2 regions of the Micromonospora sp. SH-82 genome follow, and region 1 is predicted to be linked to the other one. Evidence: riboswitches for the same ligand, from Rfam matches in the RefSeq annotation. Region 1 holds a riboswitch; the other holds the start of a gene.
The links. Region 1 has a riboswitch for thiamine pyrophosphate ahead of thiE (thiamine phosphate synthase). Riboswitches for the same ligand answer to the same signal wherever they lie in the genome.
Positions count from the first base shown of each region.

Region 2: linked by a shared signal. The riboswitch ahead of WHN02_RS26225 (ECF transporter S component) and the one ahead of thiE (thiamine phosphate synthase) in region 1 are both predicted to bind thiamine pyrophosphate.

Region 1 is NZ_CP148049.1:340,221-345,066, forward strand. It holds gene WHN02_RS01470 (thiazole synthase) at 104-886, opposite strand; gene thiS (sulfur carrier protein ThiS) at 892-1,092, opposite strand; gene thiO (glycine oxidase ThiO) at 1,083-2,171, opposite strand; gene thiE (thiamine phosphate synthase) at 2,255-2,881, opposite strand; TPP riboswitch at 2,876-2,985, opposite strand; gene WHN02_RS01490 (ThuA domain-containing protein) at 3,313-4,846, shown strand, end outside.
Region 2 is NZ_CP148049.1:5,972,950-5,977,795, reverse strand. It holds gene WHN02_RS26235 (energy-coupling factor transporter transmembrane component T family protein) at 1-447, opposite strand, end outside; gene WHN02_RS26230 (ABC transporter ATP-binding protein) at 434-1,888, opposite strand; gene WHN02_RS26225 (ECF transporter S component) at 1,969-2,559, opposite strand; TPP riboswitch at 2,633-2,739, opposite strand; gene WHN02_RS26220 (permease) at 2,974-4,101, shown strand; gene WHN02_RS26215 (TIGR03943 family putative permease subunit) at 4,098-4,846, shown strand, end outside.

The DNA.
Region 1 (4,846 bases):
GTCGGGGAGGGTTCCGGCCCGGCCGGGGGCCGCCTCCTGCCGGATTCTCCGGTCGGCCGCTCCCGCCCGGATGGTGGTGTGGCACGAGACGCGGGGTCGGCCGTCACAGGTCGGGTCGCCCCTCGTCCGGGGTGGAGGCGAGGGCGTGGAACCGGCGGGGGATCCGACCGGCGACGTGGGCCAGCCGACCGGCCTCGGTCGCGTACCGCATCGCGGTGGCCATCGCCACTGGATCCACCGCCCGGGTGACGGCGCTGGCCAGCAACACCGCGTCGCAGCCGAGTTCCATCGCCAGGGCCGCGTCGGAGGCGGTGCCGATCCCGGCGTCCAGGATCACCGGTACGTCGACGCTCTGCCGGATCAGCCGGATGTGGTGCGGGTTGCCCACGCCCAGCCCCGACCCGATCGGCGAACCGGCAGGCATCACCGCAGCGCAGCCGACGTCGGCGAGCCGACGGGCGAGAATCGGATCGTCACTGGTGTACGGCAGGACGGTGAAGCCCTCGGCGACCAGTTCCTCGGCGGCGCGCAGCAGCTCCACCCCGTCGGGCAGCAGCGTACGCTCGTCGCCGATCACCTCCAGCTTGATCCAGTCGGTGTCGAAGGCGTCCCGGGCCAGGTGGGCCACCTTGACCGCCTCGGCGGCGGTGTAGCAGCCGGCCGTGTTGGGCAGCAGGCGTACGCCGCACCGGTCGAGCAGGTCGAGCAGCCCACCGGAGGTGCCGGGGGCGGTGTCCACCCGACGCAGTGCCAGCGTGACCAGTCCGGTGCCGGAGGCGCGGATCGCCTGCTCCAGGACGTGCAGGTTGGCCGCCCCACCGGTGCCGAGGATGAGCCGGGAGTCGAAGGTCCGCCCGCCGAGGACGAGCCCGTCGGTGGTGGTCACCGCGTTCACCCGCCCTGTGCCGCGCTGAGGACCTCGACCCGGTCCCCCGGGTGCAGGACCTCGTCCGGCCACCCCGTACGCGGCACCACCTCGCCGTTGACCGCCACGGCCAGTCCCCGCTGCTCCGCGGTGACCACGCGGACCAGGTCGGCCACGCTCAGCCCCTCGGTCACCGTCCGGGCCACCCCGTTCACAGTCACTTCCACCTGTCCTCCTCGATCGACTGGCCGCCGGTGTCGAACCGGTCGGCGGCGAAGGGGGCGAGCCGGGGGTCGGGCACGCCGGTGGTCACCAGGTCGGCGATCAGGTCTGCGGTGACCGGGGTGAGGGCGATCCCGTGCCTGTGGTGTCCGGTGGCGACCAGGACGTCCGGCCGACCGGGGAGCGTCCCCAGGACCGGGGCGTTGTCGGGCGTACCGGGGCGCAGCCCGGCGACCGTCTCCACCAGGTCGTACTCGGCCAGCTCGGGCACCAGGTCGACGGCGGCGCGCAGGAGTCGCAGGACGGCGCCGGCGGTGACGGTGGTGTCGGACCGTTCCTCGACGGTCGCCCCGACGACCACCTCTCCGTCGGCGCGGGGGACCAGGTAGACCGGTTCCCCGTCGGCGTGTCCCCTGATGACGTGGCGCAGCCCCGGCGGGCCGCCGTCGGGGGCCCGGAGTCGGAGGATCTGCCCCTTGACCGGCCGGATCGGGAGCCCGGTCAGTGCGGCGGCCCCGCACCCGGCGGCGACCACAGTGGTCCGGGCGGTCACCTCGGCCAGGTCGGCGACCCGGGTTCCGACGAGTCGGGCGCCGGCCCGGCGGGCGGCGGTCCGCAGCGCGGCGACCAACAGGCGCGGGTCGACCTGGTGGTCGGTGGCGGCCAGCGCACCACCGCGCAGCCGCAGGGCCAGCGCCGGTTCGCGTTCGCGCAGCTGCGAGGGGCGCAGCGGGGTGATCGGCAGCCCCAGCCCCGCCTGGTACGTCCAGAGTCGTCGCGCCTCGGCCAGGTCGTCGCCGGTCAGTCCGACCACGAGGGTGCCCTCGGTGCGGTATCCGAAGTCGGTGTCGGCGGCCTCGGTCAGCTCGGCGGCGAAGGCCGGCCACCGGGCCGCCGAGTCGGCCAGCAGCCCGGTCAACTCGCCCTCGCCGAAGTGCGCCTCGACGACCGGGGAGAGCATCCCGGCCGCGACGTGCGAGGCTCCGCTGCCGGGGGTGGGATCGTGCACTGTGACCCGGAGCCCGCGTCGGGCGCAGCGCCAGGCCACCGCCAGCCCGATCACCCCCGCCCCGATCACCGCCACCTCGGGTGCACCGACGGATCCGTCGACCTCGGATGCACCGACGGGACCGTCGACCTCGCCCGTCGACGGGGCGGAGGCCGTTCCTAACACGTCAGTTCCCGCAGGAACTCGGCGGTGGTCCGGCCCGGGTCGGCGGCGTCGGAGAGCGCCCCCACCACCGCCACCCCGTACGCTCCGGCGGCGCGCAGCGCCGGGACTGTCGCCACCGTCACCCCGCCGATCGCGATGACCGGTACGTCGACGGCGTCGGCGACGGCGCGTACCCCGGCGGGGCCGATCGGGTCGGGCAGACCGTCCTTGGTGGTGGTTCGGTGGCACGGGCCGACGCCCAGGTAGTCGGCCCCGGCGGCGACGGCGGCCCGGGCGGCGACGGGTTCCCGGGCGGTGGCGCCGAGCACCCCGTCCGGGCCGAGGACCCGGCGGGCGGCGGGGACGGGCAGGTCGTCGGCGCCGACGTGCCCACCGGCCGCACCGACCGCCAGGGCGACGTGCAGTCGATCGTTGACCAGGCAGGTGGCCCGGTACGGGGTGCAGAGCCCGAGGACCCGGGCGGCCAGGTCGTACGCCTCGCGGTCGGTGGCCTCGTCGGCGACCCGGACCTGGACGACGAGTTCGCTGTCGGCGACGGCCAGCGCGGCACGGACCACGGCGAGCGGATCCCGCCCGGGGCGGGTGTCGGTGACCAGATGCAATCGTCCCAGGGACGGCACGGCAACGCTCCTCCCTGCGCCGGCATTACCCGGATCAGGTTCGACGGTCGGGGGCTCCTAGCCCCCCTCTCAGCCCGGTGTACCGGGCTCCCGTGGGTTGGTTGGGTGCCACCGTACGACGGATCGGCGGATCCGCCAAGGGGGTGTCGACCGGGCCGTGCCGCAGCTCACCCGGGGCCGGTCGGGTGACCGGGCGCGTTCCGGTCGGGTTTGGCGGGAGTCGGGGCTATTGCGGAATGGCGTTACACAACCGTGACCGGACTGCATCTTGTCGGACATAGATACATCCGAATTAATTTGTTTATCGATTCGTCAGAATGACCGTCCGGGCGTCGGCGCCTCCTGGTCGTCAGTGCTGTCGGGTCGGATCGGAGCGGTCTTCGGCGGGCCGCTCCGACACCCGTCGTCCCGCACGGACAGAGGAGACCTTGGTGTCCCGATTCCGCCGCATCAGATCGCCACGGGGTCCCCTCCCCGCGGCCCTGCTCGCGCTCACCCTCACCACCACCATGCTCATGGGTGTGCCCGCCCAGGCCGCCCCGACCGTCGCACCCGCAGCCGCGCAGGCCGCCCCGGCACCGGCGCCACCCGCCCCGGCGGCGGACGAGGTCGAGCCGTACTCCGTGCTGGTCTTCTCCAAGACCGCCGGGTTCCGGCACGGTTCCATTCCGGCCGGCATCGCCGCCATCCAACGACTCGGCGCCGAACACGGGTTCACAGTCGACACCACCGAGGACGGCGGCGCGTTCACCGACGCCAACCTGGCCCGCTACCAGGCGGTCGTCTGGCTCTCCACCACCGGGGACGTCCTCGACGCCGGTCAGCAGGCGGCGTTCGAGCGCTACATCCAGGCCGGTGGCGGCTACGCCGGTGTGCACGCCGCCTCGGACACCGAGTACAGCTGGGAGTGGTACGGCAAGCTGGTCGGCGCGTACTTCGCCAGCCACCCGGCCAACCAGACCGCGACGATCAAGGTCGAGGACCACGCGCACGAGTCGACGGCACACCTGCCGGAGCGCTGGACCCGGTACGACGAGTGGTACAACTTCCGGTCCAACCCGCGCTCCCAGGTCCACGTCCTGTCCAGCCTGGACGAGAGCACCTACTCCCCCGGCAGCGGCGCGATGGGACACGACCACCCGATCGCCTGGTGCCAGGAGTACGACGGCGGCCGGGCCTGGTACACCGGCGGCGGCCACACCGACGAGTCCTTCGCCGAACCGGAGTTCCTGCAACACCTGCTGGGCGGCATCCAGACCGCCGCCGGAGTGGTCGACTCCGACTGTGCCGCCTCGAAGACCGACAGCTTCGAGAAGGTGACGCTCGACGACGACACCAGCAACCCGATGGAGTTGGACGTCGCCGCCGACGGCCGGGTCTTCTACATCGAGCGTGACGGCCGGGTCCAGATCGTCAAGCCGGACACCGGCACCACGGTCACCGCCGCCGACCTGGACGTCTTCACCGGAAACGAGGACGGCCTGATCGGCATCCGCCTCGACCCGGACTTCGCCACGAACAACTGGGTGTACCTCTACTACGCGCCCAACGGGGGCGGCCCCCGCAACCTGCTGTCCCGGTTCACCGTCACCGGCGACACCATCGACACCGCCAGCGAGAAGGTCGTCCTGGAGGTCACCACCCAGCGCAACACCTGCTGCCACGCGGGCGGGACGATGACGTTCGACTCGGCCGGCAACCTCTACCTGGCCACCGGGGACAACACCAACCCCTTCGAGTCCAGCGCGTTCACCCCGATCGACGAGCGACCGGGACGCCAGGACTACGACGCCCAGCGGTCCTCCGGGAACACCAACGACCTGCGCGGGAAGGTCCTCCGGATCCACCCGGAGGACGACGGGACGTACACGGTTCCGGAGGGCAACCTCTTCCCGGCCGGCACCGAGAGGACCCGCCCCGAGATCTACGCGATGGGCTTCCGCAACCCGTTCCGGATCGGTGTCG
Region 2 (4,846 bases), 610 kb from region 1:
GAACCGGGCGGGGGCCTTCGCGTTCTGGACCAGCGCGTCGGCCAGGTCGGTCGGGTCGGTGGTGGCGAAGACGATCACCCCGGGCAGCGCCACCGCGAACATCCGCAACACCAGTCCGAGGGCGGTGACCAGCACCCCCGAGGTGACCAGGACCGGACCCAGCTCGACAAGCGGTGGCCCGGACCGGTCGGCGGCGAAGAGCACCAACGTGACGAGGACGCCCACCGCGCCGATCAGCAGCGGCCACGCCCGTCGGGCCAGCACCCGGTACCGGACCCCGAACAGCGGCAGCACCGCCAGCTCGACGGCGATGGCGACGGCGGGGGCGACCGGGTCGAGGGTGGCGATCAGCACGATCGAGAAGACGAGCGCCGCCGCCAGCTTCGCCACCGGGTTGCGTCGGGCCAGCGGCGCCCCCGGTGCGGCCACCGGCTCAACCTGGAGCATCGACACCTCCGGCGTCCGCGACGTCGTCGGCGCGCCGCAGGGTGACGGTGCGGTCGGCGAGGGCGGCGACGAAGTCCGGGTCGTGGGTGACAGTGACGATCCCGTGTCCGGCGTCGCGCAGCTCGGCGAGGAGGTCCACCAGCTCCAGCCAGGTCCGCCGGTCCTGACCGAAGGTGGGCTCGTCGCAGATCAGCAGGCGGGGGGCGGTGGCCAGCGCTGTCGCCACGCTCAACCGCCGCGCCTCCCCACCGGAGAGGGTGTACGGGTTGGCGTCGGCCAGCCGGGTCAGCCGCAGCCGGTCCAGCAGGGCGTCCACCCGGACCCGGACCTGCTCCGGTGTCCGGCCGGTACGGCGGGGACCCAGGGCCAGCTCGTCCCGGACGGTGCTGGTGACGAACTGGTGCTCCGGGTCCTGGAACACCGACCCGATCCGCCCGGCCAGGGCCGGGGCACGCCACCGGTGCGGCGGTGTCCGGGCGTCCCGCCCGGCCAGGTCGACGGCGGCTGTCACCCGGCCGGTGCCGGGGCGCAGCAGTCCGCCGAGCAGGAGCGCCAGGGTGGACTTGCCGGCCCCGTTCGGGCCGCGTACGGCGAGCGCCTCACCGGCTCGTACCGTCAGGTCGGTGGCGGCCAGCCGGGGTGGCAGGCCGAGCCCGTCGGCGGTGAGCAACGCGGCACCCGCCGGGGTGCGCGCCCGACGCGGCGGGACCGGACGGCCCGGCACCCACACCCCCTCGGCGGCGAGGGCGTCGCCGTGCGCGGCGAAGACCGCCTCCGGCGTCCCGTCGGCCCGGACCCCACCCCCCGCTTCGAGGACCACCACCCGGTCGACGAGGCGCAGTGCCTCCGCGACCCGGTGCTCCACCAGGACGAGGGTGGTCTCCTCGTCCAGCGCGGTGTGGACCGCGTCGCGGACCAGTTCCGCCCCGGTCGGGTCGAGGTTCGCCGTCGGTTCGTCGAGGAGCAGGAGTTCGGGGCGCAGGGCGAGCGCCCCGGCCAGGGCCAGGCGTTGCTGCTCGCCGCCGGAGAGCGCCGCGGTGGGCCGGTCCCGGTGGTACGGGAAGCCGACCCGACGCAGCGCGGCGTCGACCCGGGGCCAGATCCGGTCGGCCGGCACCCCCCGGTTCTCCAGCCCGAACGCGACGTCGTCGCCGCTGCGGGCCATCACCAGTTGGGTCTGCGGATCCTGGAAGACGATGCCGACCCGCTCCCGGTCCTTGCGGGGGTCGATCCCGTCGATCTCGACGGTGCCCTCCTGCTCACCGGAGTCGTCCGGCAGCAGCCCGGCCAACGCCGCCAGGAGGGTGGACTTGCCCGCCCCGGACGGACCCAGCAGCAGGACCCGCTCGCCGCGCTCCACCCGCAGGTCCACCCCGCGTACCGCCCACCGCCTGCGCCCCGCGTGCCGCCACCCGAAGCCGCGTACCTGCACCATGCTCACGCGCCGGCTTCCTCCCGCTCGTCGACATCGGGCCGACCGGTCGGCCCGTCGACGGTGGGGCTGACCGGCCGGCGGTGGGGTCAGACCAGGGTACGGTCGCGGCCGGCCGGGAACCGGTCGAGCACACCGGTCCCGGCGAGGGCCCGGGTCAGGTAGTGCCCGCCGACCCCGGCGATCAGGGCGGCGCTGACAACGGTCAGGGCGGCGTACGGCAGACGGTAGCTGACCAGCGCGTACTCGACGTTCCAGGTGAAGAAGTCGAACAGGGCCGCACTGAGCCCGGTCAGCGCCCCGGCCAGCACCGCCACCGGCAGCCGGAAGGAGCGGTACCGGAACGCGGCGAACGCCAACTCGGCACCGAGTCCCTGGATCAGCCCCTGCACGATGGTGATCCCGCCCCACTCGGAACCGAGCAGCGCGGAGACCGTCGCGGCGACCGCCTCGCAGAACAGGGCGGCTCCGGGCTTGCGGATGACCAGCCCACCGAGGACGGCGGGCACCAGCCAGACGCCGTACATGATGGCCTGGCTCGCCGGGGCGGCGGCGAAGGCCGGGTCGACGGCCCGCCAGAGCAGGCCCCAGGCCCAGAAGATCACCCCGAAGGAGACGGCGATCACGGCGGCGACCACGATGTCGATCGTCCGCCAGCGGTTGTTGTCGGTGTGGCTCACGTGGATGCTCCCAGTTCCGGACACGAACCAGGAGAAGACGCACGCCGCGTCCGGGTCACCGGACGGCGACGCGGCTGAAGGTCGACCGAGCTCCCTGCGCTGGAATTACCCAGATCAGGTTCGAGGGTCTGCGGGTGGTGACCCGCACTCTCAGCGCTGTGCGCTCCCCTGTCGGAGTTGAAGTTGTCTCGTGACGCTAACACTGCGGAGTTTGGCCCGGCAAAGTGATCTTTTCGCTGCTCGTGACGGCGTTCACCATGCGGGTTGCCGACGTCGTCCACACCCCCGGCGTGGCCGTATCGACGCGACCCGTTGCGGAGAAGTACGCTCGGCCCGCCGTCGCCGTCGCCCGAGGCGGTCCGGTGGAGACCGGGGCGTCGACGAGGGCGCGCGTCGTGGGTGGAGGGACTGCTGATGAACGACGGCGACCCGACCACTGCCGACCGACCGGCCACCACTGTCGAGCGCCCGGCCGACGGTGAGCGGGCGACCACCACGGCCGAGGGGGCGGATCCGCCCGCAGGTCGACCGGATCCGTCGGGGACGCCGCCGGGTGGCTCCCCGGGCGGTGACGGGGGGCGACGCCTCCTCGGTGACCGGATCGGCTCCGTCGAGGTGCTCGCGGCCCTGCTGATCCTCCTGGTCTTCTTCCGGGACCCGATCGCCGGGGTGCTGTCGGACCCCCGGCTCCAGACCTGGACCACCGTCTTCGTCTCGATCATGGTCCAGGCGGCGCCGTTCCTGGTCTTCGGGGTGGTGCTCTCGGCGGTGATCGCGGTCTTCGTGCCCCGCTCGTTCTGGGCGCGGGCACTGCCCCGGCGACCCGGTCTCGCCGTACCGGTGGCGAGTGCTGCCGGATTCGTCCTCCCGGGGTGCGAGTGCGGGTCGGTGCCGGTCGCCGGTTCGCTGATCCGTCGTGGGGTCACCCCGGCCGCCGCCCTTGCCTTCCTGCTGGCCGCCCCGGCGATCAACCCGATCGTGCTGACCGCCACGGCGGTCGCCTTCCCGGGGAACCCCGAGATGGTCGTCGCCCGGGGACTGGCCAGCCTGGTCGTCGCCGTGATCATGGGGTGGCTCTGGCTGCGGCTGGGGCGGGCCGACTGGATCAAGCTGCCGCACCGGCCCGACCTGGACGGACTCTCCCGGGGCGCGGCCTTCTGGTCGGCCGTCCGACACGACGTCATGCACGCCGGTGGCTTCCTGGTGCTCGGGGCGATGGCGGCGGCCAGCATCAACGTCCTGGTCCCGGAGCGGTGGTTGCAGACCCTCGCCGACGACCCGGTCCTGTCGGTGATCGCCCTGGCCCTGCTCGCCGTCCTGCTCTCCCTCTGCTCGGAGGCGGACGCCTTCGTGGCGGCGTCGCTGTCCCAGTTCTCCCTCACGTCCCGGCTGGTGTTCCTGGTGGTGGGTCCGATGGTCGACCTCAAGCTCGTCGCGATGCAGTCCGGGGTCTTCGGCCGCCGGTTCGCCTACCGTTTCGCCCCGGCGACCTTCGTGGTGGCGGTGACGGTGGCCGTGGCCACCGGGGCGGTGCTGCTGTGAACCGGCAGGCCCAGGCGGTCATCCTGCTCCTGTTCGGCGGGGCGGTGGTCCGGGCCGGGGTCACCGACCTGCACCTGCGCTATGTGAAGGCGGGGCTGCAACCGTTCCTCGTCGCCGCCGGGCTCGCGCTGGTCGCCGCCGCCGTGATGACCCTCTGGTACGAACTGCGCCCCCTCCTGCCCCGACGGGTGTCCACCCCGGCCCGCAGCGCCACAGTGGTCTCCGCCGACGAACCGGCCCCCGCCGGCCACGGCCACACCCACCACGAGCCCCGGGTCGGCTGGCTGCTCCTGTTGCCGGTGCTCGGCCTGCTCCTCGTCGCTCCGCCGCCCCTGGGGTCGTACTCGGTCAGCCGGGCGGGCACCACGATCTCCGCCGACGGGCTCTCCGACTACCCGACCCTCCCGCCCGGCGACCCGGTGCGGATCACCGTCCTCGACTACGCCTCCCGGGCGCTGTTCGAGGCGGGGGAGTCCATCGGCGACCGGCGGGTCCAGTTGACCGGCTTCGTGGTCACCGGCCCCGACGGGCAGCCGATCCTGGCCCGGATGGTGCTCTCCTGCTGCGCCGCCGACGGACGTCCGGTGAAGCTGGGACTGACCGGTCAGGTACCCGCCGGGCTCCCCGACGACACCTGGGTGGAGGTGGTCGGCAGGTACACCGACCGGATCGGGCGGGACCCGGTCAACGACGCGGAGATCCCGTTCGTCGACGTGGAGACCTGGCGGGAGGTGCCGGCCCCGAA